Regions from separate parts of the Gordonia sesuvii genome, predicted to be linked through region 2. Evidence: riboswitches for the same ligand, from Rfam matches in the RefSeq annotation. Region 2 holds a riboswitch; the other holds the start of a gene.
What was found. Region 2 has a riboswitch for thiamine pyrophosphate ahead of VZC37_RS13545 (3-oxoacyl-ACP reductase). Riboswitches for the same ligand answer to the same signal wherever they lie in the genome.
Positions count from the first base shown of each region.

Region 1 (5,229 bases), on a different contig from region 2:
CCGCCGGGACCAGTGCGGCGAGCAGCATGCGGGCCGCGGTGGCGATCAGCGCGTCGCGGTCCGAGTTTGCCGGACGTAGCAGCGCGATCCGCAGGCACAGGTTCGCGGTGGCGCCCATGGTGATGAAGACGAGGTCGTCGAGTTCGGCCGGGGTGAGGTCGGGGCGCAGGCGCGCGGGCAGGATGCGTGCCAAGGGGACGAGCGGTCCCTCGACCTCCGCCCACGCCTCTCCGAACTCGGTCTCCGACGTCGAGTACGACACGCGTAGCACCGGATCGTGCTTCTCGAATGACGTGGTCAGCGTCTCCACGATGGTCACCATCGCCGTCATCGGCTCGGCATCCATCGCGCGTCCCACGCCCGTGGCCAGTGCGGTCGTGATGTCGCGGATCGCTGCGGCACGGAGTTCCTCGATGAGCGCATCCATGTCGGCGAAGTAGCGGTAGACCGTCCCGATGCTGACGTGAGCATCGTCGGCGAGTTCCTGCGTCGTCGGACGCCTGCCGGGTCGACGTGCGAGCAGGTCGACGGCGCTCGACTGTAGGCGTTTGCGCATCTCAACGCTGCGTTCCTGCTGTGGACGGGCACGTCGGGCGGGTCGCGAACCGCGCGCAGATGTTCCGGCCATGAAAGTGAATAGTAAGTGAGGATTCCTCGTGTTTCGCTTGTTCGCATGGAGTCGATGCCGAAGGACCTGTGCAACGCCGACCTCGCGGTCGCGCGCTACGGGCCGGTGGGTGAGCGCTGGCTCTCGGAGATGTGGGTGGGTGACGAGCTCGCCGACGCCGTCGTGAACGACACATTTCCGGGATCGTCGTCGACCGAGGCGGTACGCATCGCGTTGGAACATGGCATCGGCGCCGTCGACCACGCACCCGAATCGTTGCGCGAGCTGTTCGCCTTTCTCGACGACGAGCCGGAGTGGGTCGACCACGCACGGCTCGACCGCGCCGCCGACGCGCTGATCCGGCACACCGCGGCACTGGGCGTGGTGCTCGCCGCCGCGTCGCTGCTGCGCGGTGCGGGCAACAGCATCGCCGGCAAGCCGCTCGTGCAGACGGGCCGCTATGCGTCGATGCCGGCGGTCCGCTCGGTCGAGGTCGGCGAGTGGCTGCGCCACGTCATCACACCGGGTGGGATGCGTCGCGACGGTGCCGGATTCGCGTACACCGTTCGCGTCCGGATGATCCACGCGCATGTGCGTCGCGGCCTGTACCGTGCCGGCATCTGGGACGAAGCCGCATGGGGCGTGCCGATTCCGCAGCCGTACATGGCATTCACCATGGCCGAGTTCGGCCACATCGCCCTCGACGCGATGCGCAGCCTCGGGGTGCGGCTGAGCAACGACGACCTCGACGCGATCTATCACCTGTGGCGCTACGTCGGGCACGTGATCGGTATGGGCGAGTTGAATCCGACCGATGCGGCCGATCACATCCGCATCGAGGAGTTGTACCGGCTGACCTCACCGGGACCCGATGACCACGACCGCGAGTTCGTGGTCGCACTGACCGACGACTATCTGATCCCCGAGTTGGCCAACACCTTTCCCGGCCCGGACGCGGCGCGCCACAAAGTGGCGAGCACCCTGGTGCACGGCCTGCAGCGGGTGTTCCTCGGCGATGCCGATGCGGAGGCACTGCACATTCCGGACACCCGGCTCAAGTACGTCATCCGGGCCGCCGGCCCGGCCCTGGCGGGTCTCGGACACCTCCGGATGGTGGTCGGTGGTGGACCACAACGGATCTCCCGTCGCGGGTACCGGGTGCGCGACGCGGAGATGGCGCGCATGCGGGCGGCCTACGACGTCACGCACCAGCTCGTCGACGACGCGCCTGTCGCCTCTGCCTCGGTCTAGGCCCGGCCAGGCGAGGATGCCCTCGCCCAGAAGCGCTTCGGGATGCGGCCCGCGCCGGCCGCGTACCGGCCGCCGATCACCGCATGCCGCATCGCTGCGGCCATCCGTTCCGGGTCGTCGGCGCGGGTGACCGCAGACGCGAGAAGCACTGCATCACAACCGAGTTCCATCGCGAGTGCCGCGTCGCTCGCGGTGCCGATCCCGGCGTCGAGGATCACCGGCACGTCGCTGTCGGCGACGATCATCTCGATGTTGTGCGGGTTCGCGATTCCGAGCCCGGTACCGATCGGCGATCCCAGTGGCATCACCGCGGCGACGCCGAGGTCCTGTAACCGAGCGGCGAGCACCGGGTCGTCGTTGGTGTAGGCCAGGACGGCGAATCCGTCGTAGACCAGGGCGCGGGCGGCATCGAGCAGTTCGATCGGGTCCGGCAGCAGGGTCCGTTCGTCGGAGACCACTTCGAGCTTGACCCAATGGGTTTCGACGGCCTCCCGCGCCAGTTGAGCGGTCAGCACCGCTTCGGCGGTGGTGTGGCACCCGGCGGTGTTCGGCAGGATCGCGATACCCAGGCGACGAAGCAACTCGATCATCCCGGTTCGCGAATCGGGGCTCACCCGCCGGAGTGCGACGGTCGTCAGCTCAGTTCCGGAGGCGATCAGGGCACGCTCCAACACGGCGAGATTCGCCGCACCTCCGGTGCCCATGATCAGCCGGGAGGTGAACTCGCGGTCGGCGATCCGCAGTGGGGTGTCGTGTTCGGTCATCGTCGTGTTCTCGGTCGTGCTGTCCGTCGTCATGTCATCCTCCCTGGACCGCGGTGACGATCTCGATTCCGGCGCCCTCGTGCAGCGATCGGTCCCACCGGCCTCGGGGCACCACCTCGCCGTCAACGGCGACCGCGATCCCGCGCTGCGGCAACCCCATCGCCATCACCAGATCCCCCACGGAGGCATCAGGACTCATCTCCCGGGCCTCACCGTTGACGGTGATCGTCATCATCGCACTCCTCCATCATTCGCGGCGCCGGTGACGCTCTCGGCACGGTCGTCGCCCAGTAGCGTCATCACCACGTCAGCGGTGTACGGCGCCAACAGGATTCCGTTGCGTCCGTGGCCGGTGACGACGACGACCCGCTCGTCGACCCGGCGGACGACGGGCAGACCGTCGGGGGAACAGGGCCGCAGTCCGGCGCCGGCCTCGATCAGTTCGTAGGTCCGAAGGCCCGGCATCAGCTCCACCGCATCGGACAGCAGGTCCGTCACGCCCCCGACATCCGGTGCGACCGCGGTCTCGTCGAACGGTTCGTACTGGGTCGCGCCGACGACGACACCGTCGTGGCGTGGCACCAGGTACACCGACCGGCCGTGCATGCGAGCCCGCACCACGTGCGTCGGCGGGGGCACCGACCAGCGGGTGCGGCGTAGCCGCAACACTTCGCCCTTCGCGGCGTACAACCCGAGATCTGCGACGAGCGCCCGGCTGCCCAGTCCCGCGGCGACGACGATCTCGTCGGCGTCGATGGTCGACAGGTCGGTGACCTCGTCGTCGACGATGTCCCCTCCACTGTCGGTGATCGCCGTCCGCAGCCGGTCGAGTAGACGACGGTTGTCCACGGCGCCTTCGCCGGTGGCGAGAAAACCGCTGTGCAATCGCGAGCTCAGTCCCGACTCGAGCCGCCTGATCTCGCTGGGGCCGACCGGTCGCAGATCGTCGTGCGCCCGAGGCTGTCGTGCCCAGACGAAGTCGGCGAGGGTTCTGAGGTGCTCGGCGTCGGCGGACGCGGCGGCGACGAACAGAGAGTCGGTGGCCGCGGAGATCTGCGGATCCCCCAGTCGCGTCAGCAACGTCGGCCAGCGCCGGACCGACTCCACCGACAGCTTCAGCAGTTCATCCTCGCCGGGGTGCCCCTCGCCCAACGAGCCCAACATCCCCGCCGCCACCCAGGCCGCCCGACGATCGGTCCCGGCATCGTGGACACGGACCCGCCACCCGGCATCGACCGCGGCCAAGGCGCAGGTCAGGCCGATGACGCCGCCCCCGACGACGGCTAGCTCACGGGGTGTTCGAAGGTGTGTGTCGGCATGCGCCACGCAGATCATCCTTCCTTCGCCGGCATTACCCGGATCAGGTCAAACGGTCAGCGGAGGATCGTTCCGCACTCTCAGCCCGGCGTACCCCGGGCTCCCGTGTCGTACTCCTCCAGAGTAACGGTGACCAGAATCTGTTTCGTGAGGGATGGCCTTCGTGGCGGGCCTTCGTGACGCCCGCTCCTTCGTCGCGGGCTCCTCAGGCAGCGGTGTGGTGACACGGGCTCCTCAGGCAACAGTGGGGTGACGCACTAGCGTGACCACCGTGACCGACACCCGAACTGCGAGGATCGCGCGCCTCACCGACTCCCGTCTGTACCTGTGCACCGACGCCCGCCGTGAGCGCGGCGACCTGATCGACTTCGTGTCCGCCGCGGTGGCGGGTGGGGTCGACATCGTCCAGCTGCGCGACAAGGGCTCGCCGGGGGAATCGGCGTTCGGAGCGCTCGAGGCGCGAGAAGAGCTCGAGATCCTGGGGCGGATGCGTGAGGTGGTCGACCGCCACGGCGCGCTGCTCGCCGTCAACGATCGTGCCGACATCGCCTCGCTGGCCGGGGCGGATGTCCTGCACGTCGGCCAGGGCGACCTGCCCGCCGACATGGCCCGGCGGGTGGCCGGAGAAGGGATCGCCATCGGCATCTCGACGCACGACACCGACCAGATGCGGCACGCCGTCGCCGACGACCATGTCGACTACTTCTGTGTGGGACCGTGCTGGCCGACCCCGACGAAGCCGGGCCGATCGGCACCGGGCCTCGACCTGGTCGCGGCGGCTGCGGCGACCGGGACCGACAAACCGTGGTTCGCCATCGGCGGCATCGACGCCGACCGTCTCGACGCGGTCACCGCCGCCGGTGCGCGACGAGCAGTGGTGGTCCGCGCCATCACCGCGGCCGAGGACGCCACAACAGCGGCGGCGGAACTCCGCGACCGCTTCTGAGAGCTCCCACGCGTCGCCCGTTCGGCCGATAAGTCGGTTGCTACACGGAACGGGCGAGGTCTATGGTTGGCGCCATCATGATGTGCAAGCAGAGCGCGCTCGTAACCCGCCGCAGCGGGGTCTGATTCGACCGACCCCCCGCTGCGGGGTCACTTGCGTTGCCTGCCCGTCGGTCTCCATCTCCGATGAGAAATCAGATCCGATGCACACCATTCAGCGTCATCCCAGTCAGCGTCATCCCAGTCCCGGCACATACGAGCCGTCGCGATGCGACCCGTTCCACGACCGATTCGGCCGCCCACTGCCCCGCGGTCTGCGTGAGCAGGCGACGGGCCTGAGCTGGC
Region 1 covers NZ_JAZDUF010000004.1:84,124-89,352, forward strand. Annotated here, with positions in the region: gene VZC37_RS14200 (TetR/AcrR family transcriptional regulator) at 1-556, opposite strand, end outside; gene VZC37_RS14205 (oxygenase MpaB family protein) at 674-1,858, shown strand; gene VZC37_RS14210 (thiazole synthase) at 1,855-2,655, opposite strand; gene thiS (sulfur carrier protein ThiS) at 2,657-2,854, opposite strand; gene thiO (glycine oxidase ThiO) at 2,854-3,948, opposite strand; TPP riboswitch at 3,942-4,056, opposite strand; gene thiE (thiamine phosphate synthase) at 4,211-4,885, shown strand; gene VZC37_RS14230 (hypothetical protein) at 5,088-5,229, shown strand, end outside.
Region 1: another riboswitch for thiamine pyrophosphate. It lies ahead of thiO (glycine oxidase ThiO); the one in region 2 lies ahead of VZC37_RS13545 (3-oxoacyl-ACP reductase).

Region 2 (5,229 bases):
CCGGGCTGTGCCGTGCTGGCCGCGATCGAGGACGGCGACCTGCCTCGTCGACGGCTCGACAGTTATCACCGGCTGCAGCGGGAGAACGCCCATGCGGCGGCCCGCACCGACGCCCGACTGCGTGCCGAGGCGAAGCGGTCGGCGAAGGAGATGGGTCGACTGCGTAAGTCGATCAATCGGTCCCATCCGCGCAAGATGTGACGCCGACGCTGATCAATCCTCGATCAACGTCGGATCGGTACTGAGTTCCACGGTCGCCCACAGCTGGTAGTCGGACGATTCCAGCCGGTCGACGACGAAGCGCCGGACCCGGTCCTCGTCCTCCACCCGCCAAACACCGGGTTGCACAAGGAAGTCGACTTCCACGTACAGGCGCCGGCCGAGGCGGGTGGCGCGCACGATCGGGTCCGGCAGGTCGTATTCGGATGCGGCCGCGGCGGCTGCCGCTTCGATGGTCGCGCGGAGTTCGGCGGGAGGGGCCGCCTCCATCAGCTCGCGCAGCCCCTGTCGCAGCAGGGAGATGGCCATGGGCGCGATCGCTGCGGACGCGATCAGGACGAGGACCGGATCGACGTAGGCAGCTGCCGATTCGGCCTCGGAGCGGCGCATGACGACGGCGACGACACCGCCGACAGCCACCATGAGACTCAACAGTGCGCCGGCCCGCCAGCTCACCAGTTCGGCCTGCGCCAGCTGCGATTCACGTGCCGGGCGGGGCCGCGGAGGAAGATCATCACCACCAACGACAACGCCGCCGACACGATTCCGTAGGCGACCACACTGCCGGCGGACGCGCCAGACCCTCCGTTGACGATCACGGCTACGGCGTCGGACGCGCCGTACACAAGCGTCGCCAGCAATGCTGCACCCTGCAGGCACACCGCGAGCGGGGTGGCGCCGTGCCGGCCGAACGGGTAATCGGGTGTCGGGCGCGTCTCCGCGGTGCGCGCGGCCACGAGGGACACCGCCACCAGCACGATCCCGGCGAGCATGTACAGCCCGTCGAACAGGATGACGCTCGAGCCGCTGATGATGCCCCACACCAGTGCGGCCGAGCCGAGTGCGCCGGTGACGGCCAGGCTCAGCAGGAGGGCGCGGCGCTCGTGTGATCGGGGGTCGGCTGCCACGGGTTCCAGGGTATGGCAGTGCCGAGCCACCCGGTCCGTGGTCGGTGGGATGATGGTGGGGTCGGACGTAACGGACACCATGCGAAAAGGAGACGGTTGATGGCTTTGGGTGACGACGCGGTCGTGGTCGCGGTCGACGGTTCGGAGAACGCACTGGTCGCTACTCGGTGGGCCGCCGGGGCCGCGAAACGCGAGAACCTGCCGCTCACGGTGGTGTGCGCATTCGAGAATCCGCCCATCGTCCCGACGCAGGGATTCCTCGACAATTGGCGCGCCGAGAGCCAGCAGGCGGTCGACGACGCTGCGCAGGTGGCGGCCGAGGTCGCTCCCGGCGTCAAGGTCACCGCCCAGGTCGTCGAATCCCGGCCGTCGCTGTTGCTGCAGGAGCTGTCCTCGCGGGCGAAGATGCTGGTCGTCGGCAGCCGGGGCCGTGGTGGGGTCGCCGGCCTGCTGCTCGGGTCGGTGAGCACCTACATCTCCGCGCACGCCGACTGCCCGGTCGTCGTGGTTCCGTCCACGGCACGTGCCGATGCCGCCGGCCCGGTGGTGGTGGGCGTCGACGGTTCGCAGGTCTCGCGGGTGGCGACCGCCGCCGCGTTCCAGCAGGCGCAACTCTTGAAGACGTCGCTGGTCGCGGTCAACGGTTTCGGTGCCATGTCGGGCGAGGTCATCGGCGGACGTCATCTGCCGCCGCAGCAGCAGATCCACGACGACGCGGAGGCGTTGGTGACCGGCCTGGTCGACGAGTTCCGCGCCGACTATCCCGATGTCGACGTGACAACCGTTGTGGAAGCCGAGAATTCGGCCCAGAGCATCGTCAAGTCGGCCGACGACGCGCAGCTCGTGGTCCTCGGCAACCGGGGACGCGGCGGATTCCGTGGCCTGCTCCTCGGTTCGACCACCCAGTCGGTGCTGCATGTGACGAAGTGCCCGGTGATGGTGGTGCACACCCAATAGGGCGCGGTCAGCCGGTTGCGAGGGAGCTGACGCCACGCCGGAACGCCTGCGTGCTGTCCGGCGTGGTGTTGAACCGCCAGTCCCGTTCCTTGTCGGTCTGGAACCACAGGAACGCCTCCAGCCGCGGCTCGGCGTCGACGGCGGCGAAGAAGTCGCGAATCCAGTCCGCCTTCATCTCCGGTGTGGGGCCGTCGGCGCAGCCGACCTCGGTGATCAGCAGCGGCCGGTCGGCATCGAGTTCCCGTAGTCGGGCGAGGCTGGGGGAGAACAGGTCTGCGGCCGGCTGCCAGTGGTGTCCGGGGGTGTCGCCCCAGTTGTAACCGTCGACGGCCAGGTAGTCGACCTGGTCCGTGCCCGGGTACGCGTCACCGAAGTCGGTGGTGGCGACGGTCAGTGCGTTGGGCGCCCACACGAACGACACGTTCTCGACGCCCTCGTCGTCGAAAATGGTCCGCATTTGCGACCACGCATTTCGATAGTCGGCCGCCGAATTGCCGCTGACCCCGATCGACCACGGATACCAGGTGCCGTTCATCTCCTGCGCGAAACGGAGCAGGAGGGGCCGGCCCCAATCGGCGAGCTGCGTTGCCCAGCGACGGAAATCGGCGTTGAAATCGCCGGCCGCGATGCGTGACAACGCATATCGCGGCTGCACGATCCCTCCGTCCGGCCGCCAGGGTTCGAGTGTCAACAGCGGGGTGGCCCCGGCGTCGACGATGGCGTCGAGATCGGTGGTCGGGGCGGAGTCGCCGATCGCAGCGAACCGATGCAGGTACGCCGGCGTCGCGCCGGCGAGCGCGGCCAGCTGGTCGATCGGTGAGGGGGATGTTTCGGAGGCAGGGGTGACGCTGGGGATGTACGCGCCCCACGTGCGCCGCGGCCCAGCGTCCTCGCTGGTCGACGACCCGCAGGCTGCCAGCGGAAGCGCCGCCGCCGCGAGCAGCATCGTGCGCAGCGCCTGCCGACGCGTCCACCCTCGTGGCGACGCCAGGCCGGTCTGCGCAGAACTCATGTGTCCATCTTGTCGACTGGGTGCCACTTTCTGTCGACTGGGCGCCACTTTCCGTCGAGTGGGTGCCGTTTCCCGTCGACTGGGCGCCGTTTCCGGTCCACTGGGCGCCGTTTCCGGTCCACTGGGCGCTACTTTCCGTCGAGTGGGTGCCGTTTCTGGTCGGCTGGGCGCGCCATAGTTCTCGGTGCACCACCGCAAGTTGCGTTCGCCCACCCGATGCGGTCGGATGGGGTGCGACACGGGGTGCCGGCATGGGTCGGCTGAGATCACACCCGTCGAACCTGCTCCGGTTAGCACCGGCGAAGGGATGGTCCGAATGTCTGCTGTGCCCACCTCTGAGCATGTCGTTCTGGTCACCGGCGGAGGCCGCGGCCTCGGCGCGCACATCGTCCTGGCGGCCGCCGCCCAGGGAGCCCGCGTCGTCATCAACTATCGCCGGAGTGGTGATGCCGCACGGGCTTTGGCCGACAAGATCGGTGACAAGGCATTTGTCGTCGGCGCCGACGTCACCGATCGAGATGCGGTGCGCGACATGGTCGCCGCTGCGGGCGAGCATTTCGGCACCCCGGTGACCGCGGTGGTGAACAATGCGCTGCCCGACTACTCCTTCAACGGTGAGGATCGGTCCCACGCCGACGATCTCTCGTGGGATGAGTTGGACGCGCAGCTCACCGGCGTCGTCGGGGGCGCACTCAATGTCATCCAGGCGGCACTACCGGGAATGCGTGCGGCCGGCAGCGGTCGAATCGTCAACATCGGCACCAACCTGGTGCAGAATCCGGTTGTGCCGTATCACGATTACACCGCGGCGAAGGCGGCGCTGCTCGCGTTGACCCGCACGATGTCGCACGATCTCGGCCCCGATGGCATCAAGGTGAACATGGTTTCCGGAGGGCTGTTGCGCACCACCGATGCCAGCGCGGCAACTCCGGGTGCGGTGTTCGACGCCATCGCCGATTCCACGCCACTGCGGTCGGTGACCACGCCCGAAGAGTTCGCCGATGCTGTGTTGTTCTTCCTGTCGCCGTGGTCGCGGGCGGTGACCGGTCAGAACCTCGTCGTCGACGGTGGGCTGGTCAAGAACTGAGTTCCTTCCATCGCAGGACGTCTCCACCGCTGCCGCGGCATGACGTTCCGCGGAACGCCTATCGACGCCTCAAACCGCCGCCCGACGATCCTGCCAATTCGTCGCCTTCAGCCCGTACCGCATCCGGATGACCATCCACCCGACAGTCCCCACGACGAGCGCAATACCCAGCCCGATCAGCGTCCACAGGTTGCTGACGCCGAGCATCTTCAGCCCCGCGGTCACCAGGACAAGGGCGAGTGCGCGACGCACGAGTCCGGCCGACGCCCGCGACGACAGCCGCGCGCCGATGTAGGCACCCGGGATGCTGCCGACCAGCAGCGGCGCCACGACGCTCCAGTCGACGTCACCGAACAGCAGGTGCCCGGCGGCGGCGGCGATGACGAGGGGGACGGCTTGGGCGAGGTCGGTGCCGACCAGCCAGTTGGCCGACAGGAACGGGTACAGCGCCATCAGCGCGATGATCACCAGCGACCCTGAGCCGACCGAGGTGAGTCCGACGACGAGCCCGCCGATCACCCCCACCGCGAGGGTGGGGAGCATGCGCACGGCGATGTCGTTGCCGGTGGCCGGGGGTGGCCCGGCAACCGCGGAGGGGTCGGGCCGCATGTTCTGACGCAAGGTGAGGTAGGCGCGTCCGACGAGACCGGCTGCGGCGATGAGCAATACGACGCCGAGCGCTGTCTTCACGAATTCGCTGACCCCCGCCAGGGGGCCGACCCAGGAGATGACCAGCGCCCCGGAGAACGCTGCCGGCACCGAACCGATGACCAGCCAGAGCACGATCTTCCAGTGCACGGTCCCGTTGCGGGTGTGCACGATGGTCCCGACGGGTTTGGTGGCCGCGCTGACGACGAGGTCGCTCGACACTGCGGTCAGCGGGGGAACGTTGAAGAACAGCACCAGCGTCGGCGTCATGAGTGCGCCGCCGCCCATACCGGTCAGGCCGATGACGATGCCGATCCCGAGAGCGGCGATGGCCATTTCGTAGTTCATCCGGGTGGTACCTCGCTGTCCAATCCGTCCGACCGAGGATAGGCCAGCCT
Region 2 covers NZ_JAZDUF010000003.1:600,784-606,012, reverse strand. Annotated here, with positions in the region: gene rsgA (ribosome small subunit-dependent GTPase A) at 1-201, shown strand, start outside; gene VZC37_RS13565 (hypothetical protein) at 214-675, opposite strand; gene VZC37_RS13560 (cation efflux transmembrane domain-containing protein) at 672-1,127, opposite strand; gene VZC37_RS13555 (universal stress protein) at 1,227-2,084, shown strand; gene VZC37_RS13550 (glycoside hydrolase family 26 protein) at 2,092-3,096, opposite strand; TPP riboswitch at 3,326-3,422, shown strand; gene VZC37_RS13545 (3-oxoacyl-ACP reductase) at 3,413-4,183, shown strand; gene VZC37_RS13540 (sulfite exporter TauE/SafE family protein) at 4,253-5,179, opposite strand.